Regions from separate parts of the Paenibacillus sp. A3M_27_13 genome, predicted to be linked through region 4. Evidence: riboswitches for the same ligand, from Rfam matches in the RefSeq annotation. Region 4 holds a riboswitch; each other region holds the start of a gene.
The links. Region 4 has a riboswitch for thiamine pyrophosphate ahead of tenA (thiaminase II). Riboswitches for the same ligand answer to the same signal wherever they lie in the genome.
Positions count from the first base shown of each region.

Region 1: linked by a shared signal. The riboswitch ahead of NLX82_RS22365 (ECF transporter S component) and the one ahead of tenA (thiaminase II) in region 4 are both predicted to bind thiamine pyrophosphate.
Region 2: linked by a shared signal. The riboswitch ahead of NLX82_RS18245 (ABC transporter substrate-binding protein) and the one ahead of tenA (thiaminase II) in region 4 are both predicted to bind thiamine pyrophosphate.
Region 3: linked by a shared signal. The riboswitch ahead of NLX82_RS01190 (thiamine phosphate synthase) and the one ahead of tenA (thiaminase II) in region 4 are both predicted to bind thiamine pyrophosphate.

Region 1 is NZ_JANAVE010000008.1:151,138-155,352, reverse strand. Features, by position in the region: gene NLX82_RS22370 (ABC transporter ATP-binding protein) at 1-995, opposite strand, end outside; gene NLX82_RS22365 (ECF transporter S component) at 995-1,591, opposite strand; TPP riboswitch at 1,841-1,950, opposite strand; gene NLX82_RS22360 (TatD family hydrolase) at 1,995-2,792, opposite strand; gene NLX82_RS22355 (polynucleotide kinase-phosphatase) at 2,813-4,215, opposite strand, start outside.
Region 2 is NZ_JANAVE010000005.1:53,814-58,028, forward strand. Features, by position in the region: gene NLX82_RS18235 (ABC transporter permease) at 1-516, opposite strand, end outside; gene NLX82_RS18240 (MTH1187 family thiamine-binding protein) at 513-806, opposite strand; gene NLX82_RS18245 (ABC transporter substrate-binding protein) at 1,238-2,281, opposite strand; TPP riboswitch at 2,473-2,582, opposite strand; gene NLX82_RS18250 (pyridoxamine 5'-phosphate oxidase family protein) at 2,853-3,287, shown strand; gene NLX82_RS18255 (bifunctional 2',3'-cyclic-nucleotide 2'-phosphodiesterase/3'-nucleotidase) at 3,510-4,215, shown strand, end outside.
Region 3 is NZ_JANAVE010000001.1:271,973-276,187, forward strand. Features, by position in the region: gene thiO (glycine oxidase ThiO) at 1-930, opposite strand, end outside; gene NLX82_RS01190 (thiamine phosphate synthase) at 995-1,588, opposite strand; TPP riboswitch at 1,853-1,961, opposite strand; gene NLX82_RS01195 (ABC-F family ATP-binding cassette domain-containing protein) at 2,055-3,608, opposite strand; gene NLX82_RS01200 (hypothetical protein) at 3,792-4,215, opposite strand, start outside.
Region 4 is NZ_JANAVE010000004.1:101,550-105,764, forward strand. Features, by position in the region: gene NLX82_RS16675 (NAD-dependent malic enzyme) at 244-1,965, shown strand; TPP riboswitch at 2,058-2,160, shown strand; gene tenA (thiaminase II) at 2,297-2,986, shown strand; gene thiM (hydroxyethylthiazole kinase) at 3,060-3,902, shown strand; gene thiD (bifunctional hydroxymethylpyrimidine kinase/phosphomethylpyrimidine kinase) at 3,899-4,215, shown strand, end outside.

The DNA of each region.
Region 1 (4,215 bases), on a different contig from region 4:
TCAATTCCGCGCACGCTATAACGTCCCTGTGTGCGAAGTAAGCGCATCATGGAGAGCAGCAGTGAGCTTTTGCCAGCCCCGTTTTCACCGACCACGCCAATCCAGTCGCCAGGCTTCACCTGCGCATGCTCCACATAAATCACTGAACTTAAACCGCGGAGGCCACTAAAATGTTCCAGCTCCAGCAAACCAATCCCTGTACCATTCCCCGTACCATTCTGCTGTGTCACTGATTCACTCCAACGCGGCGAAGACGATTCATTCCATACTCCCGGGTACCACACGCCATACTCGGACAATGCCTGCCGCTGCCCATGAAATACTTCTTCCGCCCTTCCATCCGCAATGATCTCCCCTTGAGCAGAAAGCACCACAATCCGGTCCACATCATGGACAATTTCATTAATTTTATGCTCCACGATCACCAGTGTCTGGTCTACCGAAATGTTTCGAATGGTATCCCACACCTGTGTAGTGCCTTCCTCGTCCAACAAAGCCGTGGGCTCATCCAGAAAAAGCACTTCTGGCTCCATAGCCAGCACAGACGCAATCGCCAGCCGCTGTTTCATTCCCTGTGACATGCTGCCAATGGGCATGTGTATATCATCCGTTGATAGACCAACCTGTATCAGCAGCTCGCGAATACGGGATCGCATCTGCTCACGAGGAACCTGATTATTTTCCAACACAAAAGCCAGTTCCTCGTCTGCATATGACATACAAAACTGCGTATCAGGATCTTGAAATACAATACCTGAGACACTTGGGATTACAGCAGCATCGCATTTCATAGGCACTTCTATCGTGCGTGGAATCAGACCGCTTAACACTTGGAGCAGCGTTGATTTACCGCATCCACTCGGTCCCAGCAGCAGCAGCTTTTCCCCCTTGCGGACAGACAAAGACATATTGTGAAAAAGCAGCTCCTGCTCACCGGGAAATTTCAACCGAAGACGGGTGATCGAAGCCACTACATCTTCGGTTGCCTGGCTCATCAATCCAGCCCCTTATAATCTTGTTCCGTTGCGGGTCTCAAACTTCGCGTGACTCCGGTTACCTCCAATGCCCTGGCCAGATAGAACGCGAATACCCCGGCAATCACAATGCTGCCAATCATGCGAAAACCAATATACAAAACATAGTTCCAGGTCGAAAGCTGATCAATATACCCGTAGCTGAAGTCTAAAATTAGAGAAGCGACAGCCGCCCCAGCCGCAGCTAGCGAAGCAACCCACAGGTTTGCGTTCCGATACAGAAAAGCCGCAAAAAATAGCTCCGCTCCCAAGCCTTGCAGCAGGCCATAGTACAAAGTGGACATCCCCCATTCGCTTCCCAAAAAAGCACTGACCGTTGCCGCTGCCACCTCTGCCAAAATTGCAACACCCGGCTTGCGAATGATGAGATAAGCAAACGTGCCTGCCATAAACCACATGCCATACATCAGTTGCTCGGCGTGTAAACCGAATGGTTTCATCAAATCATAGGCAGGTCCCCATATTTTGTAGACTAACCCGAACACAACAGCGATCACAATCGTGACCAAAATATCAGTCAGCTTCAACCCTTTGGACGCTCTTACAGCAGTATTCATTATTGCGTGCTCCCCTTATCCTTATAATTGGCCTCTTGGCCATAAAAAAAAGCTTGTCTGGAGCTGAATCTCCAGGCAAGCTTTATGCGCAGTAAAAGGTGAAGCACCATACAAAACATCATTCGTCGATATGCCTTATATAACCAGTAGTCTAAGCTACTACACTGATACCAAGCCAAAGTCAGGGTCAAGGTAAAATGCTAGGACATACATTGTATCTATCGACAACCGCGAAACAAGCGGCATTCCTGTATAGTGTTCTTGGTTTCTCTACGCTGGCATTACCCAGATCAGATTTCACGGTCAGTGGCAAGGGCCACCCTCTCAGCCTGACTTTCTCAAGCTCCCGACAATGCTTTTTTAATTCACTATAATATATACCACATCTATGGCTTTGACAATCCTATAATCCGAAGAAACGTTTGGCTGTCTCCGTCGTGGCGATTTCGATCTCCATCATGCTTCGGCCTGTACATTCGGCAACCGTAGCAGCAATGTGAGCGAGATACATGGGCTCATTACGCCCTTCTTTAGGCTTCACGGGCAAATTACGCGGGGTCAAAAATGGTGCATCCGTTTCAATCATCAGACGGTCCAAGGGAATATCTCTGACCAGTTCACGCAGATGTTTGCCACGCCGTTCGTCGCAAATCCAGCCGGTGATCCCGATATACAGTCCCATCTCTACATACGTATGCAATTCTTGTTCCGTGCCTGTAAAACAATGCACCACTGCTTTATCGACAAGCCCTTGATACTCCCGCAGCATAGCAACAAAATCCTCATGTGCATCTCGTTCATGAAGAAATAACGGCATATTAAGCTCACCCGCCAGTTGGATTTGCTCCTCAAACCATCGGCGCTGCACATCACGCGGCGAAAAATCACGGTTATAGTCCAATCCGCATTCCCCTATGGATACGACCTGCGGCTGACTCGCCAGCTGGCGGAGCTGCTGGATCGTATCTGCGCTGCAGTCTTTGGCATCATGGGGATGCACGCCAGCTGTCGCATACAGCTTGCCCGGATAACGTGCTGCATACTGAGAAGCCTCTCGACTGCTACGGACACTGGTCCCGGTAATAATCAGGGGTGAAATCCCTACAGCTGCGGCTCTCTCTACCACCTGTTCCCGATCCGCATGAAACGAACGGTGCATCAAGTTCACGCCAATATCAATTAACGGTGTACCCCTTTCCATCTCAATCCCTCCTTCGCAAACTACAATCTCGGATCAATCGGCTCCGATTCCAGAGATAGCGCGGCAAGGACGCATTCATGAATACGATCTACCGTATCCTTGCGGACAAAACGTTCCACGCCTTCCATACCAAGCGCTCCTTCCATCAGGGCATGACGCTCCTTTTTGTTCGTTCGACGCTGCTTCAGACGCTTTAAATTCTCAGGGGCAAGATAATCCATACCGTAAATGATGTGCAAATACTTCCGGCCTCTCACCTTGATTGCAGGCTGAATCATCTTGTCCCGATTTTTCATCAAAAAGCGTTCCGGCTTGATCACAATCCCCTCATGACCATCCTCTGTCATCTCGTTCCACCAGCGAATGACCTCTTCCTCGCTTGCTTCGTCCGTGATAACGCGATACTCTGTCTCCATAAACAGGGAAGACAGCCCAGCCAGCTCCCGGTTTTGCTCCATATGCCAAATATGAGAATGGTCGAAAAAAGTCTTTCCGCTGTGTGCCAGCGTATGGAACGGTGCAATACGAATTTCATCCAGACCGTCCACATCCCAGCAATATTTTTGAAAAGCCTCTTGAAACGTTACGGCATTCGCGTACTTCTGTTCCATTTCCTCCAACCAGTCTCCAACCTCTCGACCTGCAACCTTCGCCTGCTTCAGCTTGTCTACCAGCTTACTGCGATCCAACAGAGCTGCCTCCCCCACATGCGCATACTGTGCAGCAATCAGTTCCCGAGCCTTGAGATTCCACGGTACAATTTCCGCATCCAGCAATACAAAATCCGTCTGGTTCCGTTCAAAATATCCAGCAGTCCGTAAATCCACATTCAGCTTCTCCATCACTTGCTTCCCAAGGCTTTGTTCAAAGAAAGCTCTCCCACTCCGACTATAGATCGTGCCCAATGTCGGGTAGCCTACATATTGAACAGCGGCCTGTTCGTTTTTGAATAATAGCAAAATAGCCCGGCTACCCATATGTTTTTTCTCGGCCACCATCGTTTGTACTCCTTGCCCGCGATAATAAGCCAGCGCCTCACGTGGATGCTCCAGATATCCTTCCTCTGCAGACACCGCTGGAGCAGGGCTCATCGTCGGTGGAATATACACCAGCTCCTCCATGGGTACCGTCACATGTGACACGGTATCTATAGCGGATTTGATCCATTCTCCTTGTACGCGCACTTCGCCATACGATTCCGTCAGCACACTGTAACCAGCGATTAGCTTGCGTAAATTCGGCGGGGAAAACCGTTTTCTCTGCCACCGGACAAGTGGGCTATCGGGATCATTCGCATAATTCTCATGTGCCGGAACGCTGACAAATTCCTTTTCCGGATAACGATAAGCGGTCAGCATACCGCCAAATACCACACCCTGATCAATATTCACCGTCTGGTTCACAAGGGTAGGCTGCGGTCTCG
Region 2 (4,215 bases), on a different contig from region 4:
CTTCATAAAAATAGCCATGCGGCTTGCACCCGACATCCGCATATAGTTCATCATCGTACGGTCTGTTCGAGTCAGCCCGTCCATGGCCGCTACAGCCACGGGGAAAAAGCATACTAGGGTAATGACCATCAGCTTGGGCAGCACGCCAAAACCAAACCACACCATGAGCAGCGGTCCCAGGGCGATGATTGGAATGTTTTGGCTCAGAATAAGCAGCGGATACAGGGCGGATTTGAGAAAAGGGATTGTATGAAGAACGATGGCGATCAACAGTCCCGTTGCTGTCCCTATCGCGAATCCCGCAAGTGTCAGACGAATCGTAGCCCATGTATGGGCACCAAGCAGCGCCGTCTGGGCCATGCCCTCTTGTACGATGAGGGATGGAGCAGGCAGCAGCCAGGATTCAACATGCAAATAGGAAACCGCCCCCTGCCAGGCCGCTAAAAAGAAGAGGACCGCCACAAAGGGCGGCCATACGCTTTTCCACCAGGATGCGTTCTTGCCTTTCGGATTCATGGGCGATATTTCTCGGTCAGCTTGTTCATGCTGATGCCTTGTAGGTTATGTGCGATTTTGATCTGTGAAATGACGCTGGGACTGCCCGCTTCCGTCAAAGCCTCGTGCATTTCTTTAACCACTTTCAGCAACTCGTCGAGCTCGCCCTCCATGGTCGTATCCAATGGATTCACCTGATGTTTGACACCGGAGCGCTGAATGACCTCGATCGCCTTATCTACATACGTGTAAGAGTCCTCGTTATTAGGAGTTTTAGGGATTACTTGAATACTGAGCAGTGTGTTAGCCATGCAAATTCACCTGTCCTTTATTGTTTAAGTTATAGGAAAATAAATTGGTTTAAGGCGGGGAGACCGCTTCGCGTTTCATTTGATCTTACGATCGCTTCGCTTCTCCAGATTCAAATGAACCACTACGCTGCCAACCGCCTTAAAAGCACCCTATTTTTAAAGCTGGTTTGTGTGGCATTTTTAACACACAAGCGCACCTACTTAGCGCTTAGATAATATGAAAAACTAAAGAATAAACCAAGTAGAACGAGAACGAAGTGGGCGAAATGGTGCTGTACAAGCGTTAGCGTTCGCCTTTGTACCCAGATTTCAACCTCTGGATATTCATAAAAGAAATCTGGGTACAGCAGCGATGGGAAGCACCATCCGACTGCGTAGTGGCGCCTCGTTCACTTCTCTAGTTCAGTCTTATTTAGCGTTTTAACAAATGATCAACGCTTGGGCAGGAAACCGTTTGTGAAGGCTTTATCGACTTCCAAAGGCTTGCTGAGCAGCTTGCGTTCGTACATCCAGTCCGAATAGTTTTGCCATACCTCCGCTTTTTGCACACCCCATTGCGCTGCATCGTCCTGATAACGCGGGCTTAGCCATTTTTGGCTGGCAAGCACCAGTTTTTTATCCAGCTCCGGTACAGCTTTGCTTAAGATGTCTGCGGCTTCTTCCGGATGAGCGATAGTGTATTCATAGCCTTGTGCGGTAGCGTCCATGAACGCTTTGACCAGCTCGGGATCATTTTTTATTGTCTGTTCGTTGCTCACAATTACAGGTGTATAGTAATCGAGGCTTTTGGAATAATCTTTTACATACAGCATATCCAATGGCTCACCTCGAAGCTGGGCCTCGATTCCGGTCCATGCGTAGAAAATCCAGGCAAAGTCGATATCCCGCTTCACGGCTGTAAAATAGTCTGCATTGCCCATGTTGATGATCTTCACTTTGCTCACATCGCCTTTGTCTGAATCCATGATGGATTTCATGACCGCTTCTTCTACGGGAGAGCCCCAACCGCCGTATTTTTTACCTTCAAAATCTTTCGGGCTCTTAATTCCACGATCTACCGGGGCTGCGAAGCCTGAGGTATTATGCTGAATCACCGCAGCGATGGATACAAGCGGCACGCCTTGCGTACGAGCCTGTGTGACGCCTTCTTGGTAGCTGATACCAAAAGGTGCAGCATTAGAAGCAACCATTTGATCAGCTCCGCCTGAACCAGGTTGAACAATTTGGACATTCAAACCCGCTTTTTCGTAAAATCCTTTGTCCTTAGCGACATAGAGTCCCGTATGATTCGTATTGGGTGTCCAGTCGAGCACGACTTTAACATCTTTGAGCCCCTTTGCCGGAGTAGACGTTTGAGTGTCGGTAGCGGGAGCCGCTTCTTGGGATGTGGGGGGACTTCCACCGCAAGCGGTCAGGGTCAGGGCCATGAGCCACAGACTGATCAGTCCCAGGCTTAATATTTTCATGCGCTTCATCGTTGTGTTCTCTCCTTTAATTACCCGTTATCCGTCCAATCAGACAGCTTAAGTTCCCCATTTTCTAAAAATAACATCTGCCGGATGCGATCTTTCCAACAACTTAATCTTCAACAAAAAAAGCGCCCCGAGTTTCCGGGACGCTTGCGCTTGTATATACCAAAGTAAGGGATGGTCCTATGTAAAAAAGGCACATCTTGCTTAAGCATTCCTACGCTGGCATTACCCAGATCAGGTTGTAAGGGTCAGTGTCTTGGGACACACTCTCAGCCGGCCGATTCCAGCACCCCTGGCATTGTATGGTTTAATGGGTTCATTTATTCGGGTTTACTACGACGATTATATGCCTTGAATGCGGGTCTGTCCAGCATGAAGGGAGAGATGACGGTTCATTTGCCGAACCACAGGGTACACTTTTACTGTGAGCTTTGATCTGAAAATGAGCATGAATCAATTCGATTCGATCCGGTCATGTTATTTTCAGAACAGCTACGCAAGTAGGTTCAGATGGGCTGGTGCCCAATGGCGTGGCCGTAGAGAATTCTAATTCGTGAAAAGGAGTTGTTGTACTGTGGGTAAAACGGAAACATTGGATCGCAACCAACTGGAACAAGCCATTGTGAAGGCTTTGGATAACAACAAATTTTGCTCGTTAGGTACGGTAGAGGGTGGCAAACCGAAAGTACGCTATATGGCCCTTTTTAACGATGGAATGAACATTCATCTGGCGACAGATCGCAAAACGCATAAAGTAGAGGAGCTAAAGGACAATCCGAATGCTTATCTGCTGCTGGGTTATGAAGTTGGCGGTACGAAGGAAGTCGTAGAAGTGGAGGCTACCGTCCAGATCACAGCTGATGAGGGGCTGCGCAAACAAGTGTGGAACGATTCCTTGAAGGAATGGTTTTCCGGACCGGATGATCCCGATTATGTCATTCTGGACGTGAATCCGACACGCATTGAGTATGTGGGTCAGCAATCTGAGCGCCAGGTTTGGAAGAAGTAATACGAATATAAATGGATAAGCCGGTGAATCTCCGAGTTTTTTAGGAGGTTTGCTGGCTTTTTATTTTTTTGAGAAAATTAATTATTTTTTCATAAATAATTTAAGTAAATGACTACTCTTTTATCTGGCGTTGGATTAAAATAGAAATGGTGGGTTCAAGGCTTACATATATGTGCAAAAGTATGTATATGAGGCATACACCTTAATGAGGAGGGGTATATTTTGTTATTTCGTAAAAATTGGTTTAAAGGGTTTACAGCAGCAGTTGTGGCTTGTAGCATGCTGGTGTTTTCGGCCGCTCCATCCTGGGCAGCTAGCGATTCTCGCGATAGCGCTACGGTGAATTTGCGGATCATGGAAACAACGGATATTCATGCGTCGCTGATGAACTATGATTACTATTCAGACAAAGAAACCAACGAATATGGCTTGATTAGCACAGCTGGTTTGATCCAACAGGCGCGTAGTGAAACAAGAAACAGCATGCTGTTCGATAACGGTGATTTGTTACAGGGCAATCCATTAGGCGATTATATGGCCAGAAACAAAACCTATGAAAAAGAAGGCGGTGTCCATCCAGTCTACAAGATGATGAACTTGATGGGCTATGATGCGGCGACAGTGGGTAACCACGAATTCAACTACGGTCTCGATTTTCTGGAGAAATCGCTCAAGGGAGCCGATTTTCCTTACGTAAATGCGAATGTTTATGTTGACAAGGGGGGGCAAGCTACTAAAAATTATTTTACCCCTTATCGAATTCTTGATAAAACGGTAACGGACGAGAAGGGCCAAGAGCACATCCTTAGAGTGGGCGTCATCGGTTTGGTCACACCACAAATTATGCAGTGGGATGAAGCCAATTTGAAGGATAAAGTCGTTACGAAGGATATTGTGGAAACGGCGAAAAAGTTTATTCCTCAAATGA
Region 3 (4,215 bases), on a different contig from region 4:
AGTGCGTATAAAAGAAGCTTCACGGACGCGCGGCAGCCAAGCAGAGGCACGTGCCAGCAACCCCTCCAAGCCTCCTACGGTCACCTCTTCGTCATATTGATGCGGAAGGCTCGTTGCCCCAATCCAAAGCTCGTTATTCTGTTTAGGCACGAGGTAAATATCATCAGCATAAATGGTGTATTCTAACGGGTGATCCTTCAAGGAGACCGCTACCGCTTCGCCCTTGACCGGATAAAGTGGATATTCAAATCCAACCTGCGCTAGCAATTTCATGCTATCCAAGCCTCCGGCAATAATGACCTGATCGCAGGAAAAAAAGCCACTATCTGTTCGAACACCGCAAACTCGACCATTCTGTATGACCAGTTGCTCTGCCTGTGTACCAGACCATACCGTTGCCCCCAGCACCGCAGCAGCACCTGCATAAGCACGGCAAAGCTGGACAGGAGCCACTTGTGTCTCTTTTGAACGATATATTGCCCCGATCGCTTGTTCATCCAAACCTGGAATTCGTCGGGCCAATTCCTTCGCATCCCACCAGATAGGACAATCATCCTCTCGCGTTTTAGCAGCTTTCCAGCGTTTTTGGCCTTCAGTTTCCGTACGGAAAGGAGTCACAAATCCTTCTGTACGGAATTCCACCGAAATACCTGACAAACGCTCCAGATCACAGACAAGCTCAGGGAATGCGTCTCGACTTATGCGAGCAAACCGTGCCAGCTCAGAGTCGGTGAACTCTTCACTTTCCGCTGCCAGCATTCCAACCGCTGCTCCTGAGGCTCCCTCACCCGGGATCAATCGTTCCAGCATGATCGTACTTCTTCCCTCCTTGGCCACATGGTAAGCAATGGAACTGCCGATGACACCTCCACCTATGACCAAGCATTCAGCGTGTCCTATCGCTCTTGCCTCTGTGTGTATCTTTGGCATTTGTTCCGTGTCTCCTCTCCATAAACCATTCTGCTTTCAGCTTGCCTCTACTCTCGTTTTCTCGCTACAGGTTGTGAACTACAAGATCTGCCATTCGCCTATATTCCAGCGCAGCTGCAACGGGCGACTCAGCCTCCCATATACCAGACATCACCGCAATTCCGCTTGCTCCGGCCCTATAAAGCTCCGGGATATGGTGCGGTTGTATGCCGCCCAGCGCGATCACCGGAATGTTCGACAGCCTGCAAATATGTTCAAGCTGAGCTAAACCCCGTGGTACAATACCGGGCTTACAATGGGTCTCATATATGTGACCATAAAGTACATAGTCCGCTCCTACCCGCTCGGCAGTCTGCGCCTCCTTCAAGGAATGCACAGATACTCCACAGCGTGTACCCTTTGGAAGTAGGCTTTTCACATCCGCTACAGGTAATCCATTAGCTGGTAGCTGGACGGCTCCAACCAAAGTAAGTAAAGCTACATCCACACGATCATTTACTACAATTTGTTGCAAAGGAACTCCCTGCTCCACCATGCTGCGAGTCAAAGATAGCAATGCAGAGGCACCATTCTGTTTTAAACGTGCGTGTACATAATGAACATACGGACAAATCACAGCAGCCACTTGGGCTGCTTGTGCAAAAGTGCCCTTTTCCATCGAAATTGCGTGTAATTCGATTTTGTCTTCACCTCACATTGGACTAAAAGATCTAAGCTTAGCCAGTCACGTCTACCAGCAGTAATGAAAGAGGATTGTATGTGAATCGTCTACGGAAGCTCGAACAACTTAAAGTGAACGAAACGCAAAAAAACCACTTCCCCAAGGAAGTGGTTTAACGAACGTCCAATAATCGAACGGACAATGATATCCGTATACGTGTATCGTCCCACGCACAAACAAAAATAAGATGGTGTTGCCTTGTTTGTACGGCGCTCACTTCCCTACGCTGGCATAACCCAGATCAGGTGCAAAGGGTCCGAAATCCATTTATTCCGTCTCAGCCGCATGGGCGGCTCCCCTAGTGTGACTATTTTATTGTATAAGCTAAAGATAGCTTAGCATATTTTCCTAATTCTGCAAACCCCACTTCGTGTGAAATATGCAGAATTGGATTTAGTTGATGTTAGTTAACTTTACTTGACCACTCTTCCACATTCCACGTTTTGGTTACCCAATCCTCGTAAAAGTCCGGTTCGTGAGATACAAGCAATACGGTCCCTTTGTATTCCTTCAAGGCACGTTTCAGCTCATCCTTAGCTTTAACATCCAAGTGGTTGGTAGGCTCATCGAACAGTACCCAGTTGCTTTCACGCATTAACAGTTTGCAAAGACGGACTTTAGCCTGTTCTCCACCACTGAGCGCAGATAGCGGACGCGTGATATGCTCATTCTTTAAACCGCAACGCGCCAAATGCGCTCGTACTTCATGCTGGTTCAAATGTGGGAATTCATTCCACACATCGTCAATCGGTGTAATTTTCTCCGCCTTTACTTCCTGCTCAAAATAAGCGGGCTGCAAAAAATCACCTTGATAGGTTTTTCCACTGATTGGCGGTATTTTTCCCAATATGGTTTTGAGCAATGTCGATTTACCGACACCGTTGTAGCCAACAATAGCAATCTTTTCGCCACGTTCAATCGTCATGGACATTTTAGGCAAAAGGGCATGCGTATAACCAATCTCAAAATCAATACCCTCAAATACCGTCTTTCCGCTTGCACGTGCTTCTTTGAATTGAAAGGTTGGCTTCGCAGCTTCTTCAGGCTTATCTATACGTTCGATCCGATCAAGTTGCTTTTCACGGCTCTTTGCTCGGCCTGATGTAGAGGCACGCGCTTTATTACGCTGAATAAAATCTTCCTGTTTCTTAATAAAGTCCTGTTGCTTCTCATAAGCATCAATATGCTGAGCTTTGTTCAGATCCGCCATTTCAAGAAACTTTTCATAGTTAGCTGAATAACGGGTCATCTTGGCAAATTCAAGATGGTAAATAACATTAACGACCTGGTTCATAAACTCAGTATCATGTGAAATAAGAATAAAAGCATAGGGATAATCCTTCAAATAGCGCGTAAGCCATTCAATATGCTCTACATCCAAATAGTTGGTAGGCTCATCCAGCAGCAGGACATTTGGCTTTTCCAACAGCAACTTAGCAAGAAGCACCTTTGTCCGTTGCCCACCGCTAAGTGCAGATACATCCCGGTCCAGTCCTATGGCCGACAGACCTAGTCCATTCGCCATTTCTTCAACCTTCACATCAATGAGGTAAAAATCCCCCATATCCAGTTGCTCCTGAATTTCACCCATCTGTTCCAGCAGCACTTCCAACTCTTCAGGAGAAGCATCCCCCATTTTGTCAGTAATCTGCATCATTTCCTTTTCCAATTCCAACAAAGGAAGAAAAGCGTCTTTCAAAACATCACGTACCGTTTTGCCCGGTGTCAGCTTGGTATGCTGATCCAGATAGCCGTAACGTACACGTGGAGTCCATTCCACTTTACCCTCATCCTTAAGCAATTTTCCAGTCAGAATGTTCATGAGTGTCGATTTACCGACACCGTTAGCTCCTACCAAACCTACACGTTCCCCCGCAAGCAATCGAAAGGAAACATTTTTAAATAATGCGCGGTCCCCAAAGTTGTGAGATACATTTTCTACAGTCAATAAACTCATAAGCTGTTTTTGGCTCCTTATTGTCATCGGCGCTGCCGACTGTTCTTATTTCATATGCATTTCGTTTCTTTCAAAGCTTTATTGTAGCACATTCTGCAACCATATCGGAATATGGAAAACAGCGATTTTTAAGGTTTTTGATATGGATCTGCCTAAAAAAAGAAAAACCACCCATGAAGGTGATTATTTTAAGCCATTATAACATTTGTACTCAAAGTATCCCGCAGCTGCTGCAGATTTTTCATCCGCAAAACGTTCACTCGCTTTAAAGGGAGCTGGACATGAATCTCTATAAAAATATTTCATCCCAGTATCTGGTTCTATGCCGCCTATAATGTCTTGCTTTCTAACGACTCTCCCACCACCAAATCCATAGTTATTGTAATACCTGTCTCCGACCGGAATGCCTTGGATAAACGCGATCAGACCCACATCATCTACTGTGTTGTACCACTCCTCTTGCGGAATGAGCGGTAGCGTGAACGTATAAGTTATGCCGTTACGTGCAGCTTTTTCGTTATGGACATTAATAATTCGCGCCAGGTCCTCTTGGACGCTGCGAACGATGGTGGAACGACGTATTTGCTCAAAAGTTTCTGAATTATTC
Region 4 (4,215 bases):
ACAGAAGGAAGAATATATGGTTATTTTGTCATAGATAAATAGAAGAATAAAACAGATTCGCACGTCCATACTATGGACAACATGTCATCTTGAGGATTTTGCAAAAATCCGATAAGCGACTTTCAATGAACAAGATATAGATCGAAATGGTTTAGTTCGTCTATATCTTGCACTTCGGAGCGACTGAAATCGAATTTTGTGAAATTCTTACAATATGAAAATGAAGAGAAGGAAGGTCTTTCTATGGAAGCATTTTATGTCAATCGCGATGGGTCATTATCTACTCCATTACGGGGAAAGGATGTGTTGGCAAATCCCCTTTTGAACAAAGGTGTCGCTTTTACAGAAGAAGAACGCAAGGAGCTGGGTTTGGAAGGAATCCTTCCTCCAACCGTCCTTTCATTGGAGAAACAGAGCGTACGGGCATATCAGCAGTTTCTCGCACAACCCACCATGCTGCGTAAAAATGCTTCTCTCAACGACCTTCACAACCGAAATGTCGTACTCTACTACCGGCTGCTAACCGATCATTTGAGTGAAATGCTGCCCGTAGTCTACACGCCGACCGTAGGAACCGCGATTCAAGAATATAGTCACGAGTATAACCGCCCTGGAGGCGTATATTTGTCGATAGATAACCCGAACGGTATTGGACAAGCATTCCATAATTCTGGTTTGAGCGGCCATGATGTGGATCTGATTGTCGTGACAGATTCCGAAAGTATTTTGGGGATTGGTGACTGGGGCGTCGGGGGGATTAACATTGCTATTGGCAAGCTTGCAGTATATACGGCTGCGGCAGGCATTCATCCTGGGCGGGTGCTGCCAATTGTACTGGATGTAGGCACGAATAATGAAAAGCTGCTGAATGATCCACTGTACATCGGAAACCGCCATAAACGAGTTCGCGGAGAAGCCTATAACCAGTTTATTGATACTTTTATCAGCAAAACGTTAGCGCAATTCCCGAAGGCGCTTTTACATTGGGAAGATGTGGGTAGCGTTAATGCGCGCCATATTATAGGAAAATACGGTCAAAGCATACTCACCTTCAACGATGATATACAAGGTACAGGAGCAGTGACCCTGGCTGCGATTCTTTCGGCGGTGGGTGTCACCAAGACTCCGCTGCGTGAACAAAAAATACTTGTTTTCGGCCCAGGGGCTGCAGGGATCGGTAACGCTGATCAAATTCGGGGCGCTATGATCGAGGATGGCCTTTCCGTAGATGATTCATTCAAGTCCTTTTGGGCCTTTGATTATCGCGGGCTGTTAACGGAAGATATGGAAGACGTATTGGAGTATCAGAAACCGTATGTGCGCAAAAAGGATGAAGTCAGCTCATGGACCCGGTCGGGTGACGGCAAAATACCGCTACTGGAGGTCATCCGTCAGGTGAAGCCTACGATATTGATTGGAACTTCCGGTGTAGCAGGTGCCTTTTCTGAAGAGATCATCAAGGAGATGGCAAAGCATGTAGAACGCCCGATCATTATGCCCATGTCCAATCCTACAAACCTTGCAGAAGCAGTACCCGAGGATTTGATCCGGTGGACAGATGGCAGAGCACTGATCGCAACCGGAAGTCCTTTTGAGCCCGTTACCTATAACGATACAAATTTTGAGATTGGACAGGCGAACAATGCCTTTGTTTTTCCGGGACTGGGTCTGGGTGCGATTGTGGTTAAAGCCAAAAGGATTACCCCTGCGATGTTTACAGCGGCAGCAGTTGCTGTTGCCAATGGTGTAGATTCGAATACGCCTGGCGGTGCGCTACTCCCTCATATCCGAAAATTACGCGAAGTTTCGTACGCTGTTGCGATTGCGGTTGCAAAAGCCGCGATTCAGGATCAGGTAGCGCAGGCGCACATTTCAGATGTGGAACAAGCTATACAAGATGCAATGTGGAAACCGAAATATGCCAAGGTCAAAGCAGTGGAAAGTGTAATTCATCACCCTCACTAAGCCCAAAACACCTAACTAGAGGAAATTTAATATTTTGTACACTATGTTTGACATAGCATATGAACGAATGTACAGTAATAGTCAAAAGAATAGAAGTCCACTAGGGGAGCCACTATGGCTGAGACAAGAGCGTATCTTGGACCCTTTGAACCTGATCTAGTTCGTACTAGCGTAGGAAAGTGGAGCCTTCGTATATAAGGTTTCAAGCGTTTTTTGCGTATTGGGCCTATTGTTGAAGCCGCTCCATTTTTCCGGGGCGGCTTTTTAGCGTTGTTCCGGAATTATATTCTTACAGGACTTCTTGCTCTTCAATTTAATGGAGGTGGGGAAATTGAGTTTTACACAAGAACTCCGTCGGCAGGCGGACGGCATTTTTCAAGCGATTTTTGAGCATCCCTTTGTGAGAGGTATTGCTGAAGGAAGTTTGACAAGGGGACAGCTGATTCACTATGTAAAACAGGACTTTGAATATTTGAACGCCTACATGCGGATATACGGCATCGCAATCTCCAAATGCACGAATCGGGAGGACATGGCTGTATTTAATGAACAAATCTCTTTTATTCTCCACAGCGAGGTTCATCCGCATCAAAATTTCTGTGCTGTCGCAGGGGTGAGCTATGAAGAGTTGCAGGGATATCCGCTCGCTCCGTCGGCTCATCACTATATCCGTCACATGCTGACGGTTGCGCATGAGGGTAGCCTGAGCGAGATCTTGGCTGTGCTGCTGCCATGTATGTGGACGTATGCCGAGATTGGTCGCAGACTGCTGGATGAAGTAAAGCCGGATGAGTCCCATCCGTTCTATGAATGGATGGGCTTCTATGGAGACCAGCTTGATGATACAACACTCAAGTTCCGAGAACGTGTAGATGCTTGGGCGGAAGGCGCAACGGCTGCTGAGCGAGAGCGGATGATTGAGCATTTTATACTGAGCTGCCAGCTGGAATATAAGTTCTGGGACATGGCCTATAAGCAGGAAGAATGGCCGGTCCAGATACAGGCAGCGGTCTTGGAATAGTCAGCCTGGCAATTCGATGCGTGAAGTACAGTTAATGCCCTTTGAACCACCAACTATAGAGAGGATAATCATTATGAGTACATGGGAAAAAAGTTATTCGGATCTCCTGACGAAGGTACAAAACAGCAAACCCCTCGTTCACAATATGACCAATGTGGTAGTCACTAACTTTACGGCCAACGGCCTGTATGCATTGGGCGCCTCCCCGGTGATGGCCTATGCACCCGAGGAAGTAGCAGACATGGCAAAAATAGCGGGAGCCATCGTGTTAAACATCGGTACGCTGAACCGCGAACTGGTGGATGCCATGATCATTGCTGGACAATCGGCGAATGCACACGGTGTTCCGGTCCTGCTAGATCCGGTCGGTGCGGGAGCAACGAGCTTTAGAACCGAATCGGCACTGCGAATCCTGAGAGAAGTCAAAATCTCATTGGTGCGGGGCAATGCAGCCGAAGTCGCGCATCTTGTTGGAGAAGCGCGTGAGATTAAAGGCGTAGATGCTGGTGACAGTGCTGACAGCGGAAATGTCGATCTGGCAATTCGGGCTGCTCAAACGCTCAATACAATGGTTGTCATTACTGGAAAAGAGGACGTCATCACCGATGGGGCCGAAGCACGAATGATAAGCGGTGGAGACGCGCTGCTCACGAAGGTAACCGGAGCAGGCTGCCTGCTGACCTCTGTGTTAGGTGCCTTTGCAGCTGTTGAACCCAACCTGCTGCTCGCAGGTACAGCAGGCTTGGCATTTTACGGTGCAGCAGCTTCCCGAGCCGCAGCACGTACCGCAGAGCTGGGGCCCGGCAGCTTCCAGATTGCCTTTCTCGACGAGCTCGCCAAACTACATACAGGTTCGCTAGAGGGGCATGTCACTGTCCGTGAAGCCGGAACAACCACAGCAGGTGGTGCGCGATGACAGACGTTCGTGTACCCAGAGCACTGACGATTGCCGGTTCGGACAGTGGCGGCGGGGCCGGGATTCAAGCCGATCTCAAAACCTTTCAGGAGCTTGGCGTTTACGGCATGTCGGCTATTACGGCCATTACCGTACAGAATACTTTAGGGGTCCACGGCGTATATCCGCTGCCACAGGAAGCAACAGCGGAACAGATCGAAGCTGTAGGATTAGACCTTGGAGTGGATGCCCTGAAGACTGGCATGCTGTTTAATGCGGGCATCATCCGTCTTGTGAGCAAGCAGATTCGAAAGTTCGGCTGGAAAAAGGTTGT